DNA from 2 places in the Dehalogenimonas sp. THU2 genome. Region 2 is predicted to be linked to the other one. Evidence: riboswitches for the same ligand, from Rfam matches in the RefSeq annotation. Region 2 holds a riboswitch; the other holds the start of a gene.
The links. Region 2 has a riboswitch for thiamine pyrophosphate ahead of ABFB09_RS02980 (AIR synthase family protein). Riboswitches for the same ligand answer to the same signal wherever they lie in the genome.
Positions count from the first base shown of each region.

Region 1: it holds a riboswitch for thiamine pyrophosphate, as region 2 does, so the genes downstream of both, thiC (phosphomethylpyrimidine synthase ThiC) here and ABFB09_RS02980 (AIR synthase family protein) in region 2, are expected to answer to the same signal.

Region 1 covers NZ_JBDLLU010000005.1:22,369-30,787, reverse strand. Annotated here, with positions in the region: gene ABFB09_RS03730 (GreA/GreB family elongation factor) at 1-812, opposite strand, end outside; gene ABFB09_RS03725 (site-2 protease family protein) at 967-2,088, opposite strand; gene thiC (phosphomethylpyrimidine synthase ThiC) at 2,116-3,414, opposite strand; TPP riboswitch at 3,443-3,547, opposite strand; gene rsmG (16S rRNA (guanine(527)-N(7))-methyltransferase RsmG) at 3,601-4,323, shown strand; gene ABFB09_RS03710 (R3H domain-containing nucleic acid-binding protein) at 4,393-5,931, shown strand; gene tmk (dTMP kinase) at 5,934-6,572, shown strand; gene ABFB09_RS03700 (ribonuclease HII) at 6,650-7,288, shown strand; gene ABFB09_RS03695 (YraN family protein) at 7,285-7,647, shown strand.
Region 2 covers NZ_JBDLLU010000004.1:51,449-59,867, forward strand. Annotated here, with positions in the region: gene dnaE (DNA polymerase III subunit alpha) at 1-70, shown strand, start outside; gene ABFB09_RS02970 (NAD(P)/FAD-dependent oxidoreductase) at 158-1,507, opposite strand; gene thiE (thiamine phosphate synthase) at 1,774-2,427, opposite strand; gene ABFB09_RS02980 (AIR synthase family protein) at 2,431-3,492, opposite strand; TPP riboswitch at 3,598-3,702, opposite strand; gene ABFB09_RS02985 (hypothetical protein) at 3,799-4,992, opposite strand; gene ABFB09_RS02990 (hypothetical protein) at 5,047-5,340, opposite strand; gene ABFB09_RS02995 (YtxH domain-containing protein) at 5,610-5,882, shown strand; gene ABFB09_RS03000 (YtxH domain-containing protein) at 5,930-6,184, shown strand; gene ABFB09_RS03005 (YtxH domain-containing protein) at 6,233-6,487, shown strand; gene ABFB09_RS03010 (cupredoxin domain-containing protein) at 6,584-6,997, opposite strand; gene ABFB09_RS03015 (hypothetical protein) at 7,173-7,574, shown strand; gene ABFB09_RS03020 (nitrous oxide-stimulated promoter family protein) at 7,583-7,921, shown strand; gene ABFB09_RS03025 (GNAT family N-acetyltransferase) at 7,962-8,419, opposite strand, start outside.

The DNA.
Region 1 (8,419 bases), on a different contig from region 2:
TATTCGATTGACTCGATGATGTAACGTACGACACAGGACGGCGCAATTACGTCGACGGTGTCTCCGACGGCGCGTCCCGATACGGCTTTGCCAATCGGGGAGACCGGCGAGATCCGCCCGCTTTTGGGACTAACTTCACGCGGTATCACCAGCGTATATGTCGACGTTGACCCGGTGGCCACATCCTTGATGGTGATTTTTCGTCCAAGTTCTGCTTTTGTGCCTCCGGCACGGGTTTCATCGTCATTGACGATGGCATGCTTGAGCAGCAATGCCAATTCCTCGACCTTCCCGTCCAATTTAGCCTTTTCCTCGCGGGCAGCATGGTAGGGGGCATTCTCCTTCAGGTCTTTGTCCGCCGCAGCCCGCTTAATATCTTCAACTACGTGAAAACGCTTTTCTTTTAAAGCCGCCAGTTCGTTATCCATCTCGGCCTTTTTTGCGGTGGTCAAGACCAGTTGTTCAACCTTTGCCGGCTTTCGGGCGGCACTCACCGATCTCAACGGGGATTTTTTAAGCTTGACATGTGCCCCCAGGCTTGCTTCGATCCAACCGTTCTTCACTGAATAACTGAGCATCTCCTTGACGGCTTTCAATTTAGCAGCAGCTTCTTCTCCCGCCGGTTGCGCGGCCGCGTAATCCGCCAATTTGGGCGCGGACAGATTATTCAAGGTATGATTGCCGCCGTACCAGCGCACAAAATTCATCACCGCTGGCGTCATAACCTGGCGCTTGGCAGCAGACAAGGACGCCAGGTAAGCCACGGCAGCTTCCGTGAGCGTTAGGGGTTTGTTTGTGTTTTCGGGAGACATTAATTCCTTCTTTCTATTATTCAGCGCAATCAGCTTAACGGATATGTCGTCGCATTAATCTGGACGACGATTAAGGTACCCCTGTATCAATACCTTATTTCCAGTATATAACTTCAAATGCCCCATCGGCAAAACAGTAATGCAGAGACGGTACTCATTTTCCTCCGGTCCCGGTATTTCCAACCCCCTGATTTCTCTGCCGGTTAACCAGTTCTACCAGTTCATCGAGGAATACAAGCCCTCGTTCTTCGTAACCGGTTACCAGGGCAACATCCTTGCCCGTTTCATTAAATTCCTGCACCAGAACCAGCAGGTCGGTGTCGGGGCCAACTTCAATGGCACCCGCTATCGGCTGCGCCAGGTCGCTGATTATCTTAAGTTCAAGGTCATCACCCTTCCCGGGTAAAAATACCGCACCGGAAATCGTCCCTTCCGCTTCTACCCAGAAACAGCGCCGGCCGGGATGCTCTTGCCTCAATTGAGCGACGGTTGTGTTCTCCGCGACCACCGGGCACTCCTTGTTCACCACCTCCGACACCTTCTTCCCCTTAAGCCATATTTGCAGTTCGAATTGCTTGAGGCTGGTTCGGGCAGCACTTTCCAAATACCAGCCAAGCACCGCCAGCCAGACACCGGCCAACCAGTCGCGATAATAAACGATAAAATACAGGCCGGCGCCGATGATAAGAAAGCCGGTTATCCGGCCGGCAAAAACGGCCACCCTGGTCGCCCCTTCGTAGTCGCGCCGGAAATGCCACCACAAGCCACGGAATACCCGGCCTCCGTCCAGCGGAAAACCCGGCAGCAGATTAAAAACAGCCACGATCAGATTGATCTGGGCCAGCCACAATGCCATCGCCGCCACGGTGTTCTCAATGCCCAGGTAGAAGGAATAGATCATCCAAAAGGCGGCAGCCAGGCCCAGCGAGGACATCGGCCCGGCCAGGGCCATTTTCATCTCCGCGCCGGCTGAGGCCGGCTCCCGGGTCATCTGGGCCGCTCCGCCGAACAAGAACAGGGTGATGCTGCTTACCGGTATGCCGTTGGCTCGGCCAACCAGGCTGTGTGATGTTTCATGGAACAGGACTGAAAAGAAGAACAGGAGCGAAGTCACCGCTCCCATGATCCAGTAAGTTGAGGTGTTCTCCCGGGGAACGGCGACCGGGAATACCTGCTGGGCTAAAAATACGGTGATAAGGAGAAAAATGAAAAACCAGGAGTAATGGACGCGGAATCGAATACCGAAAATATGGCCCAGGTTGAAACCGCTATCCAATATGGCTTACATCCGTGCCTGCGGATTTTAACACCGGGCGGTCTTGATCCCCAGGTATTTTTCCGCCATCTCCATGGCGCAAAATTCACCGCACATGGCGCAGGCGCTGCCGGCTGAACGAAGAGCGCCGTGCCGCCGTCGGCTGAGTTCGGGATCGATCGAAAGCTCGGCCTGAGCTTCCCAATCCAGCCGTTTCCGGGCTTCGGCCATCTTCCGGTCCCAATCGGCGGCGCCTTTGACGCCTTTGGCGATATCGGCGGCATGGCCGGCGATCCGGGAAGCGATGACGCCGTTTTTCACGTCCTCGACATCCGGGAGTGAGAGATGTTCGGCGGGCGTCACGTAGCACAGGAAGTCAGCCCCGTGGACAGCCGCCAGGGCTCCCCCGATAGCGGCAGTGATATGGTCATAGCCCGCGGCGACATCGGTCACCAGCGGCCCCAGCACGTAAAACGGCGCGTCGTTGCAAATCGATTTCTGCAACTCCATATTGGTCCGGATGCGGTTGAGCGGCACATGACCCGGTCCTTCAACCATCACCTGGACGCCCGCCCGCCGCGCCCGGTCCACCAGTTCGCCGAGGGTGAGCAGCTCTTCGACCTGTGCCCGGTCGGTGGCGTCGGCCAGACAGCCGGGCCGCAAGCCGTCGCCCAGGCTCAGTGTAACGTCGTATTCGGCGCAGATACCGAGCAACCGGTCATACTGCTCATACAGCGGGTTTTCCTGATCATGGTAGGCCATCCAGCCGGCCAGCAGCGCCCCGCCTCGGGAAACGATATCCGTCACCCGTCCCTGTTCTTTCAAGCGGGCTATGGTGCTCCGGGTGACGCCGCAATGCACGGTGAGAAAATCGACGCCTTCGCGGGCATGCCGTTCGATGACATCGAACAGGTCTTCTGCGGTCAGTTCGATGATAGAACCCCTGGTTACCCGCGCCACCACCCCGGCCTCATATATCGGCACCGTCCCCAGGGCGGCGGTGCATTTTGCCAGTATGGCCCGCCTGATAGCCGGCAGATCACCACCTGTTGACAGGTCCATCACCGCATCGGCGCCGGCGTCCTGCGCCGCCGCCAATTTGCTGAGTTCCAGCGCGATATCGACACAATCGGATGATGTGCCGATGTTGGCGTTGACCTTGGTCCGCAGCCCTTTACCTATACCGCATGGGTTCAGGTGAAGGTGGCTGATATTGGCCGGAATTACGATCGTCCCGTCGGCAAGACCGGCGCGAATGGTTTCAACCGGCAGGTGTTCCGCCGCGGCTACCGCCATCATCTGGGGGGTGATTATGCCCTCGCGGGCTCGTTGCATTTGAGTCGTCATAAAAAAACCAGGGCATTATTCCAGACCCTGGCAGGCACCTCCGCTTTTCCTACGCTCGCATTACCGAGTTCAGGTGCCAGGGTTGTCCCGGATTCCGGGGACTCTCAGCGGGTGCGCACCCCTAGCGGTCTGGTACCTAAGCATAACACAACCCGCCGTAGCGGAACAAAATGCTATAATCGTCGCATGTTCGAAAATTTACCATTACTGCGCCGGGGCGCCACCGGCCTCGGACTGTCTTTGGACGAAAGTCGATACGACCTTTTCGAAACATACTACCGGGAATTGATTGACTGGAATGCGCGCTTCAACCTCACCGCCGTCACCGATTACGATGGGGTACAGGTGACCCACTTCCTGGATTCGTTGTCACTCGCCGTCGCCGGCATCGGGTTCGACAACCACCGGGTCATCGATGTCGGCAGCGGCGCCGGTTTTCCCGGCCTGCCGCTCAAGATCGCTTTCCCGGGTATCGAATTGACTCTTCTCGAAGCTATCGGGAAAAAGGCGGTGTTTTTGAGTCATATGGCCGGTATATTGGGGCTGGACGGTGTCTCCGTGGTCAATTTGCGAGCTGAAGAAGCGGCACGGCAGCCGGAACACCGGGAAAGCTACGATATCGCCGTTTCCCGCGCCGTCGCCTCATTGGATACTTTATGTGAACTTACTTTACCGTTCTGCCGTGTCGGCGGCTGGTTCATCGCCATGAAAAAGGGCTCGATAGAAGATGAAGTCGAATCAGCCCGTAAAGGTATCGCCCTGCTCGGCGGATGTCTTCGGGACGTGCGGGCCATCGAGATCGACGGGTTGTCAGATGATCGCCGGCTGATCGTGATCGAGAAAATCTCCCCTACTCCTGAAAGTTATCCGCGGCGCAACGGATTACCTTCTAAAAGACCATTGCGCTAACGGTTTGCCCATCGAGTAACCGGATAGTAGAATGATACCGGTATCAAACATTTTTCCGGAGGCAGTGACTTGGCCAATTTGATCACCGATGATCTGGGCACCCTTCTCGACATCCTGCCCTTGGAGATCCGGCGTCCGCTCAACGAGCAGCCCGATCTGAGCCAATTGCTTGAGGTTATCATGGACCTGGGACGGGTGCCGGAAGCCCGTTTTCCGCAGCGTGAGATCGTATTACGCCCTGAAGAGGTCACCGAAGCCGATCTTGATTATGTGATCACCCGTATCAGCGTATTCGGCGGTGACAACCGGGCCGGCATCGAACGCACCCTTCACCGCATCTCCGCTATCCGCAACCGCAAAGGCAAGATCATCGGCCTCACCCTGCGCATAGGGCGGGCGGTGCTGGGCACGATTAAGATCATCGAGGATTTGATCCAGACTGGAAGCAGCGTGTTACTCCTGGGAAGACCCGGCGTTGGTAAGACCACCATGCTGCGTGAGGTGGCCCGGGTGCTGGCGGATGACCTGAAAAAACGGGTGGTCATCGTCGATACTTCAAACGAGATCGCCGGCGATGGCGACATTCCCCACCCCGCCATCGGCCGCGCCCGCCGCATGCAGGTGGCGATGCCCGATGCTCAGCACGCGGTGATGATCGAAGCCGTGGAAAACCATATGCCGGAAGTGATCGTCATCGACGAGATCGGCACAGAACTGGAGGCCCAGGCCGCGCGTACCATCGCCGAGCGCGGCGTGCAACTGGTCGGCACCGCTCACGGCAATACATTGGATAACCTGATGCAGAACCCGACTCTTTCCGACCTTATAGGCGGCATCCAGGCCGTCACCCTGGGCGACGAAGAGGCGCGGCGCCGCGGCACTCAGAAAACCGTCCTGGAACGCAAGGCGCCCCCGACCTTCGATATCATCGTAGAGATTCAGGAACGGGACCGGGTAGCCGTCCATACAAACGCCGCTGAGGCCGTGGACGCCATTCTCCGCGGCCATCCGCCGGAGACCGAGGTCCGCTCCGTGGATGAGGCCGGTGAGGTCAAAATCACCCGTGTCGAGGCGGAAGAATCCCGAGGAGAAGGCCGCTTAAAAAAGACACACATTCCCGCCGCCCCTGCACCCGTCGAGACACCGCGCCTGTATCTCTTCGGCATCAATCGGACCCGCCTCGAAGAGATCGCCGAAGAGATGCATATCAAGCTGAACATCACCGAGCGGCTGACCGATGCCGGCATGCTGGTGACTTCCGGTAACTACTTTCGACGCCGGCCGCAGCGTATCCGGGATGCCGAAGCCCGGGAACTTCCGGTCTATGTCCTTAAAAGCCACACCCCCGCCCAATTCCGCCAGTTCCTCGGCATGCTGAGCCGCCACGAACCGGAGCAGACCGGAAATTCCGGGGGGCTCAACTGGGCGCTTACTGAAGCCGAGGAAGCCGTCAGCAGGGTGAGGAGCGGCGCTGAGGGGCGGGTGGAACTCAGTCCCCAGGGCGCCTATATCCGCCGCCTGCAACACCTGGTGGCCGAACGCAATCAATTACGGTCCGACAGCCTGGGCGCAGAACCGCGCCGCCGGGTCAATATCTTCAAGGAGTGACGATGTCTTTATTCATCACCTTCGAGGGATGTGAGGGGTTCGGTAAGAGCACCCAGGCCGGTCTCCTTCATGAGCGGCTGAAGGCGGCCGGATATGAGGTGGTACGTACCCAGGAGCCGGGAGGCACCCCGCTGGGCACGGAAATATCCCGTATATTAAAATGGAGCGATCAGGACGCCATCTGTCCCCTGGCTGAACTCATGCTCTTCAATGCTTCCCGGGCGGAACTGGTCAGCCGGATCGTCAAGCCGGCGCTCGCCGCCGGAAAGATCATTGTTTGCGACCGTTACGTCGATTCCACCATCGTTTACCAGGGTCTCGGGCGCGGCTTATCTCTATCCACCGTGAGGGCCATCAACAGCATCGCCTCCCAGGGACTGATGCCTGACTTGACCTTGCTTTTGGACATGCCGGTGGAAAAAGGGCAGGCGCGCAAACATATGCAGACCGCCGACCGCATCGAGCGGGAAGGCCTGGGCTTTCACCGGAAAGTGCATGACGGTTATCTGGCGCTGGCCGGTGAAGAGCCGTCGCGCTGGCTGGTAGTGGACGCGTCGCAGACGAAAGACAGGATCGCGGACATCATCTGGGAGAAGGTCAAGTCCCTGCTCGATGCCCGCTACAGTGCTCCAAACCGGTAACGCCGCTAGGCCGCCCCGGCATATCGGGACAGATCGGTCATGCGATATTCCAGTCATGCTGGTATAATACCGGATTGATGTCTGCGACAAACCGTTTCCCTCATTTTCGTGAAGAATCCGAATTTATCCGGCAGGGGCTGGAACTTGTGGCGGGTGTGGATGAAGCCGGACGCGGCGCGCTCGCCGGGCCGGTCGTGGCCGGAGCCGTCATCCTGGGCAGGCAGCGGAAAAGCGGTTGGCTCAAGGATATCCGCGATAGCAAACTCTTGCCTCTCGAGGCCCGGGAGGAGTTATATAAGGCAATAACCATGGACGCGCTCAGCTACGGCGCCGGCGTGGTCTCCCATGCTTATATCGATAAAAACGGCATCGTACCCGCCACCAGGCTGGCCATGAGACTGGCCGTCGCCGAACTGACGCCGGGACCGCAGGCGCTGATAATCGACTTCCTGCGTCTCCCGGAAATACCGTTACCTCAGAAAGGCATCATCGACGGCGATGCCCTCTGCGTCTCCATCGCCTGCGCCTCGATCATCGCCAAGGTCACCCGCGACCGGTTGATGCGCCGGTTGGGCGAACGATTCAGTGACTATCACCTGGCCGGGCATAAAGGCTACGGCACCGCCGAACACCTCGAACGTCTGAACGTACACGGTCCCTGCTGCATCCACCGCCGCACCTTCGCGCCGGTCTTCAATCTGAGAACCCTCCTTTGAGCCGGATATCGACCGGACGGTGCGGCGAACTGATCGCCCGGAAATATCTCGAAGACGCCGGATTCTCCATCATTGCGACCAACTGGCGGTGCAAAGTTGCCGAGATCGATATCATCGCGCAAAAATATAACGAACTGGTTTTCATCGAAGTACGGGCCAAATCATCCGCTGATTACGGCTCTCCGGCCGAATCGGTCACCCGGCGCAAGCGCCATAAGCTTATCCGAGCCGCGGAGCAATACCTTTGCGCTAACCCCAAATCGCCGGCAGACTGGCGCATAGATTTTATCGGCGTCGAGTTCCATGCCACCGGACATCACCTGGACCACATCCCCTACGCCATCACCCGCGACGATTGAATGATTTTGCGGCCTCGAACATCCGGGTCACGACTTCGGATGAGATGCACGCGGGGGCGGGTTCGACCTGATATATTATCAGGAACCCATTTTGGACTAGCGCGCCCGTTTCCGGTTTAACCTTGTCTGACGGGTGACTCCATCGATTTTTCGGAATATATATTTCCAAAACCCGCCAATATCCCATTGACAACCTACGAGTGACGATATGGTATCATACGTTCTCCCGGTCAGACACCAGTCTACCCTATGCCTGTTCGCCTCGCTCCGCAGCAGTTCCGGGCAAGGCTGAAAGTGAAAAAATGGATTCGTTTCCTTCGTTTTCGCAAGGCATACGAAGCAGGCAGCCTGGTTCCCCGCTGAAGCGTTGACCGTTGTCTGGTTAGCATCCTGGCTCTTTTAAAACTGAATTAGGGATATTGAATTTCAAACAACCCCGAAAAAATACCACCCGGCGGCCGTTGGCAGCTTTGACCGGGGGATTTGTTTTATTTGATTCAGCTTGAAACAACAAAACAATCCCACGTTTGGACCGCCTGATGTCAATCGTGAAAAATAGGGATTGTTTCTAAAAAAATGCATTGCGAAAAAAACAATAAAACAATTCCCTCTTCATATCCTGCCGCAGACGGCACGGCGTGACGAAATCCCTCATAATCTCTCCTTCGACTTCGCTCAAGGACAGGCCTTTAGGAAAGGGAGAGACACGAATGGGTGCCGGACGGCTGCTATAGGGTGACAACGGGTGAGCGTAGGATGCCAAGGAGTTGGG
Region 2 (8,419 bases):
CGTGGTAGTGAGCCAGGTAACCCTTTTTGCCGCCCTGGATAAAGTGCCGGTCTCCAAAGACTGGAGGTAAGGCAGTTAGGCCTGGTTCCCGGTTTTGATTTGGAATTTGTTTCGGATTTCGATATTCGGATTTCAGGTTTGGGCTCAATGGCCTCCCCTACAGCATATACCCGATATCCGAGGACGCCGTCGGGTAGGTAAACAGCGTTTCTTTGACCTTTTCAGCCGGTAATCCGGCCTTCATGGCCAGGGCGAAGATATTGATCACTTCATCGGAGTGGGGGCCCAGCAGGTGGGCGCCGATGATCCTGCCGCTGCCTTCCTCGACCATCACCTTGTAGCCGGAAGTATCCTCGTTGAGCCGGTGGCTGGTGTACCAGGCCGCAGTGTCGGCGTGGTTGACCTTGAACTTGAGTCCCCGCTCTTTGGCCTGTTCCTCGGTCAGGCCCACCGAGGCCAGCGGGGGGATGGTGAACACGGCGGAGGCGACCACGCTGTAGTCCGGGCTCACCCGGTTGCCTTCAAGCATATTGGCAGCGACGGCATCGCCGTCAATGCCGGCCACCGGTGTTAGCGCCGGTCCCTTTTTGGTCACGTCGCCCGCGGCATAGACGGAAGGGTTGGAAAGGCTTTGCAGGTAATCGTTCAGCTTCAGCCGCCCGCTCTCGTGTTCGATACCGGCTGAATCCAGGTCGAGATTCATAAGCGCCGGCACCCGGCCGGCGGCATGTACTGCCAGGTCTACTTCGAACCTGAGTTCACGGTCCCCGGCGACGGCGTGAACGGTGAACCCCTGATCCGATTTTTCAATAGATTTAACGGCCGTGCCCGTCCTGGCGTCGATGCCGATGCCCCGGGTCTTTTTGAGGAGCATGGCCACCATGTCCCGGTCGAACGGGCCCAGGAAATGGTCCGACATCTCCAGCATGGTGACCTCGGCGCCGGCGCGCCGGGAGAGGTGGGCGAACTCGAACCCGATGTAACCGCCGCCGACGAAGAGCACCCGGTCGGGCAGTTGTTCCAGTTCCAGGAACTGGTCGCTGGTGGTAAGGTGTTCTTCTCCGTCGATGCCCAGTTTCATCGGCTCGGCCCCGGCAGCGATGAGAATGAACCGCCCTTCCAGCACCTCGCCGCTCACGGCAACTGCATTACGTCCGGTGAAACGGGCTGATCCGCGGTAGGTGTCGATACCCCGGTCGTGAAGACCTTTTTCTATTTCCCCGGGCATCGGGCCGGTAAAAGTCCGCTTGAAGGCCATCAATTCCGGCCAATTGATATCAAGCGTCTCCGCCTTAACCCCCAGGCCGGAAAAGCGTTTGACCTGGTCAAGGGCGTCGGCGGCGCCGATGAGCACCTTTTTGGGGTCGCAGCCCCTCAGGGCGCAGGTACCGCCGAAGGGGAGCTGGTCGATGACGGCCACCCTCCATCCGGCGGCGCGGCATCGGAAGGCGGCAGAACGGCCGGCGCTGCCCGAGCCGATGACTACCAGGTCATATTCATTTGGCATTCTGTGTCCCCCTGATTGTAAGTTTATACCCGATGCTATTTTTCCGCCAATGCCTTTAATAGCTCTTCCAGGCAATCCACCCAGGTGGCCCTGACGTTTGTCATGTCGTCCTTGATGCTGAAAAAACTGGTCGTAGTTTAACCGCGAGAATGTTGGTGGAAACCAGCATCCACACAGCGTGGCTGGTGGCAGCCACCACTTTCCTGACTTCATAGGTATTATTTACCAGTTTCACCGGGTCGGGATTGTGCCGCCTCCGGCTTGGATTATACCGCCAAAGCCGCCGCGATGGCGGCGCGGATATCAGCCACTCTTGCGCCGATATCGGCAACGCCAACCAGCGCTGATATCATCGCCATGTACCTGACGCCGCGGCGAGTGAGTTCCGCCACATGCTCCAGCTTGATGCCGCCGATGGCGACCACCGGCAGACGGCTGTGGGAAAGGGCATAATCGAGGAGTTCCAGGCCCCCAGGCGCGGCGGCGTCCGGCTTGGTGCCGGTAGGGTACACCGGCCCTGCGCCCAGGTAATCTACGCCCTCGAGCGCCGCCGCCCGGTCGATCTCTTCCGGCGTCGTCACCGAATAACCCAATATCATCTCCCCGCCGATGAGCTGGCGCGCCGCCTCCGGGGGGAGGTCCTCCTGCCCGATATGGAGGCCGTCGGCGCCAGCGGCCAGTGCCAGTTGGGCATCGTCATTCACGATGAAACAGGCGTCATACCGGCGGCAGAGATTCCGGATAGCAAGGCACTCTTCATGCCTTTGGCGGAGGGGGAAGTCTTTCTCACGGTATTGGATGATCTTGACGCCGGCTTCAAGCAACAATCGGGCTGTCTCGACGTTACCCCTTCCTGAGGAATGGGCACGGCTCAGGACGGCGTAGATATCGGTATCCGGCAGACCACGACGCGTTGTCATCGCTCAGGCCTGCGCTTTAGCCGCCGCATCGTAGAAAGCCCTCCAGAAAGGATCGACGATGGGATGAACCAGCGGCTTTTCCCGGCAATCCTCGATGAGGACCATACCACTCTCCGGCGTGGTCAGCTCCCCGACGATGGAGGAGATGATGCCCTTGGTCTCGAGCGCCGCCACCACCGCCTCCGCCTTGTGCGGCCGGCAGGTGATTATCAGGCTGCCCTCGCTGATGGAGGCATAGGGGTCGATCTCGAAGAGGCGGCAGATCTCCGGTACGCCGTCCGCCACGACGATCTTGTGCTTGTCGATGCGCGCCCCGAGGCCGGCCGCCTGGGCTACCTCGTAGAGCCCACCCCAGATGCCGCACTCGGTAGCGTCGTGCATCGAGCTGACGCCGTCCTCCCGGACACCGACCGAGACGGCGGTCATGGCATCTTCCACCACCGACATCTGGTAGAACAAGTCCTGGGCTTTTTCGGCGAACTCCGCGCCGTACTTCTCGGCGATAAGGCCGGGGAACATGGCAGCGAAGATGCCGCAGGCTTCGATAGCCGGGCCCTTGGTGATGATAATGCTGTCGCCGGCTTTGGCGAAGCGTGGCGTGACATATTCGTCAAGTTCGCCGATGCCCACCATCGTCGCCCCGCCGACCATCGGGTAATTGCAGCCTTCATAACGGGCGGTATGACCCGTGACGATGTTGATGCCCATCTTTTCACATTCGCGGTGCATCACTTCCCACATCGCCGTGAGTTCGTCCTTGGTCATCTCCATCGGCAGGTTGAGATCGATGGACAGGTATTTGGGCTTGAGGCCGCTGGTGGCGGAGTCCGAGGCGATGATGTGGATAGCGAACCAGGCGGCGCGCTCCCAGCCGTACTGCGGCACGATGAAGACAGGGTCGGTAGTGAACGATACCGCCTTGCCGCCTATCTCCACGATACCGACATCCACCCCGTGCTGCGGCCCGACCATCAGTTGATCGCTCTTGGCTCCGAGGCGGGGAAAGATGATCTCCCGGAAGATTTCCGGTGAGATTTTACCGATTTCAGGCATTTCCGATGTCATGCTTGCGCTCCTTCTGGCCATCGATTTACCGGGAGTTGGAGCGGGGTCGGGATTATGAAGGCGGGGAGGATTCGAAAAAAAGAAAACCAGAAGACGATGCTTCCGGTCTAAGTTCTGCTACTTCCCTACACTCGCATTACCGAGACCAGGTTCCAAGGGTTGTCCCGCAATTCCGGGACTCTCAGCCTTTCAGCTCCCCCAGTAACGATATTCAATTGTGGTTTAATAATAACAGGCCGATTGGGATATGACAACCAAGTCCGGCCGGAGAAACCATAATGCCAAAAACCTTTGAAACACTCCCGGTTAATAACGGAACACCGCCGCTAGACCCGTCGGGCTCGGAATTTCTTCCTCTTTGAGGGCGTAAACGTTTCCGCCGTTGATCAGAGTCTTCTTTACCGCATACTCGACCAGATCGACGGCTCCGTTCGAGGGTTCGGATTCCAGTTTGACGCGATGCTCCTCTACATCGAAAATGCCCCAGCGCTCAATCCCCTGGGCAACGAACAGGGTATCGATCCGGCCGTCATAAGCCGCGGGTATGATTTGCGCCGGGTCGCTGGCCGACGGCCCGGGGCCGGTGGCATTGACGTACTGGGCATACGCTTTTTCCTGCCCTTGGAGAAAATGCGGTTTCACTATTTGCCAAGCTTGTCGCTGCAGAACGTCTGCGTTGACCTTGTCGGGATTCCCGTCGATACCTTGCGACAATATATTGGAGTAATAACTGGCCTTCTTGAATATCGGTTGAAGGTAATCGACGCTGGCTATCACCAGAGGCGCCTTTTCTTCCTTCAGGACTTCTTGAAGCCCCCGATCGACCAGTTGGCAGAAACGTAACAATCGGTCTTCATCGTAATCCTTAGCTACACCCTGACCGTGGGTTATGACCGGGGTCTTGCCTCCGGCGTGATACTGATGCGCATCAACCCTGGTCCGGCCTTCGGTACCCCGACCCGCTGTCGCCGAATGGAACTGGTGCTGCTTTTCCTGGTCATCGAACCTGAGCGCCTCATCAAGGCTCCTCGGCATACCCACCGGTATGAGTTCCCGGCAATTGTCCCTGCGGCATCGGAATAGAGCGACGTGGTTCATACTTAAGGACAACAGGTAATAGTCTCCGTCGTTAGTGATGAGTGGTAAAAGGGGTTTAACGTAGTACTCATCGGCGACTCTCACGGTCTCGGCCACAGTTATGGGCAGATTGACATATCGGAATGACTTTGGAGAAAAGAATAATGCCAGGCTTTCATCCTGATGTTGCCAGAACAATGCGTCGGATAAAAGTTCCCGCGCCGGGGCAAGGATGATTTTTGCTTGTGGAGCGCGGAAGCCGCTTTCAATAAGGCGTATTTCAGCTTCATCCAACAAATTTCGGAGTTGAATTGGATCGGCACCCGTATCGCCCGTTCGATGAGTGGGCAGATAGATGGATACCGCCGGCCGTTCAGGGGTTTGCAACAGGTTTGAAAATTCTTCTTTACGTAATGTCTCCATGTCGAGTCTCCTTCATAATAGTTCGGTTTCTGATGTGACAAACGTACAAGGGATTTAGATGCACATAGCCGCATCGACCTCGGTGTTCACTGGAAGCAGGCGCACGCTGCCAGTAATATCATCGACCGCAGAAATCGCGGCGGTGGTTAAACTTGCCAGGCGGTGCCGGTTTTCAGCGGTAACGGCGAATACCAGATTGGGTGATCCTTCCAATATCTCAACCAATCCTACCCCGGGTGAACGTGACAGTGTAAAGGCCGCATTTGTCGCCAAGTCCTGAACGACATCCAAGAGTATGTAGGTTTTACCGACATAGCGTTCTTTCACCCCGATATTTTCCGAAGCCACTCTTAACATTATTACCGTTTGAGTCGCTTGCCACCATACGTATTGTCACCTAATTAATCAAGCATTGAGTACCTATTTCCCAAATGTACCTGATTAACGGATCTCAGCCCATGAATACGTAGTCATTTCTGCAGAATTGAGTATTCATACGGATTTCATAAATTCCAGCCCGGGGATAATATAGTCATGTGAGAAGGATTCGATTCGTATAACTTCCAAGTACCTCGGGCGTTAATAGAGGTGGAAATCACAGGAGGAAATGGTGATATATGGAAAGGGATTATTCAGGTAATATACTGACGGGCCTGCTCTTAGGTACGGCGATTGGCATCGGGCTGGGTTTGCTTTATGCGCCGAGGCCCGGTAGTGAAATAAGGGCCGGGTTGTACAAGCAGGCGCAGGAGGTCCTGAGCCAGGTGGCAGGGATCGGTGATACACTGATGGGACGCATGGATGATGTCGGTTGTACCGTTCGAGAATGTGGTAGAAGCATTCGTGTGGCGGTGAAAGGCGACGGTGCCGGCAGATTGCACCAGGCCTGAACTTTTCGATTCAAGTCACAAGAAAAAGGGTTGGCAAAGGAGGAAATATGGATAGCGACAAGGCGGGCGGACTCGCGGCCGGACTGTTGATCGGGGTTGCCGTAGGAGCGGGATTCGGCCTGTTATATGCTCCGAAGTCCGGACGCAAGACCCGTAAGGAAATTCAAAAACAGGCGTTGGGCCTGAAAGAACATGCCGATGAGTTCATCAGTAACGTTAAAGAGCGGGACGCGGAGTTTTGTAAGGCCATCAGAGAAGGAACAGAAAACTATCGCCGTGAGATGCTGGCGAAGATGAAGTGAATTCTGGAAATTTCGGGAAACAATAAATCGCAAAGGAGGAACCATCCAATGAAAAAAGAGACTATGGGCGGTATGGTATTAGGTATCATGGCCGGGGCGGCTATTGGGATGGGAGTGGGTTTACTTTATGCCCCGCAATCCGGGCGTAAGACGCGGCGGGACATCGAAAAGCAGGCCCTCGAGATGAAAAAGCGGGCGGAGCATTTCAGTGAAACAGTGAAGGAGCGAGCTGAAGACATCGGCAGCACCGTCGCCGAAGGGACCGAAAAATACCGGCGCAAGGTGATGTCTAAAATTGGCTGATTAATAAATCACCTTTTTAGCCGAGTGAGGAACTGAATTAACGAATAACGGACAGCTATTTGGCTGTCCGTTATTCTATTTTCCGCAGATTATCAACTAATTAACGATGAATTCGCCGTACATGACCGGATGAAGATCGCACCTGAAAGAGTAGGTTCCGGGTTCCGACGGGGTTGTGAAGGTGTATTCGATGGTTGTTTTACTGATCAGTTGGCCCCGAAAAATGGGGTCAGACGCGAAACGTTCCGTGTACAGCGCGAAATTATGGAGTATTCCCTCTGCGTTGGTAAAGACTATTGTGACCTTGGTGCTGGCTGGCACGGTCATACGGTCATTATCGAATTTCATTTTGTCGGCTTTCAAATAATAGGTGATGCTGCCGTCGGAGTTTGTTGTCGGCGGGGGTGAAGGCGTGTTGGAATTGCCGCTGCAGGCGGTGATCGGGCTTGAAAGCACCATAACCAGGATAAGTGCTGCGGGGACTATCCGGTGCCACATTCTGAACTTCATTAAAATCTCCGTAAATTATCAATGATATTCCGTATATCACATTTCATTATAAGCTATAAATGCGGTTGATCCTAATTGAACATGGGAATATTACCTCGCCCACAACCTCTCGATAAAGTATAATAAGTCAAGGTGAGCCGGGAACTTTCTCAGGGCGCGAAGAGGAGAATACTGAATGGACATACCTACGCTGGTCAGCATCAATTTGGCAGTTCAAATCGGGTTGGTCGGCGTTATTTTATATGCAGCTTATCTAGCCAGGGAACGCCAACTTGATAAGCATTGTAAGATCATGAGATTCGCGATCATTGTGCAGATATTGACTATTGCCGTATTTATGGCACCTCGACTCATCGATCTGGCAGGCTTCCTGCCTATCGGTGGGCGGCCTGGCCTGGAGATGTGGGTGCATCATATACTTGGTTTGCTTGTAGTGGGTTTATGGATCTATATTAACCTTGCGGTATCCGGTAAAATCAAGGTAAATGGCCGATTGATCGGCGTGATGCGGTTGGCGATGGTATCCTGGATAGCATCCCTCATTCTCGGATTTGATATGTATCGCTTTCTCTGGTGATTGCTTGGATGACAGATTTTCATAGTCGCCGGCGCCTGAGCCGCGAAGCCAGGACTATCAGGGTGATGATCGGTATGTACTGCCGCGATCACCATAAGGCGCCGGATCTTTGTCGTTCCTGCCAGTCTTTGGCGGAGTACGCTTTGCAGCGCCTCGACAAATGCCCTTTCAGCGAAGGAAAAACTGTTTGTGCGTTATGCCCGGTTCACTGTTATAAACCGGAATCGAGAAAACAGATCCGGGATGTGATGCGCTACGCCGGACCCAGGATGATGTTACACCATCCGATCATGGCAGCGATGCATATGTTCGACCGGCGACGGAAAAAACCATTGGCATCGGTCTAATCGATGAGGTTCCGGAAGACCGCAGCTATGCCATCCAAAGCTATGCCATCCAATCGGTAACATCCAGTGCGTAGATCATATCGTCGCACCATTCTCCGGCGATTAAATAACTTTTTTCGATGTATCCGACTTGCTTCAAACCCAAGCGTTCGGCCAGTTTTCGCGAAGGGGTATTACGGGGATCGATGGAGAAGATAACGCGGCGTTTACCCAACTCTTTGAAAAGATATCCGATGACTGCCGCCACGGCCTCAGTGGCGTAGCCGCAGCCCTGGTATACCGGGGACAGCGTGCATCCTAACTCGATTTCCCCTTCATAGGACTGCAGGAAGTGGATGCCGATGTCTCCGGCCAACTCCGGTTGGTCCGCGATGAAAATGCCCAACTGATACCAGGTATCGGGCGTATCCGGTGCTTCGGCGGTGGCCTCTAGAAACCTCACTGAGTCGGCGATATCGGTTGGACGCCATGTCTGGTAACGGAATACGTCCGGCAATG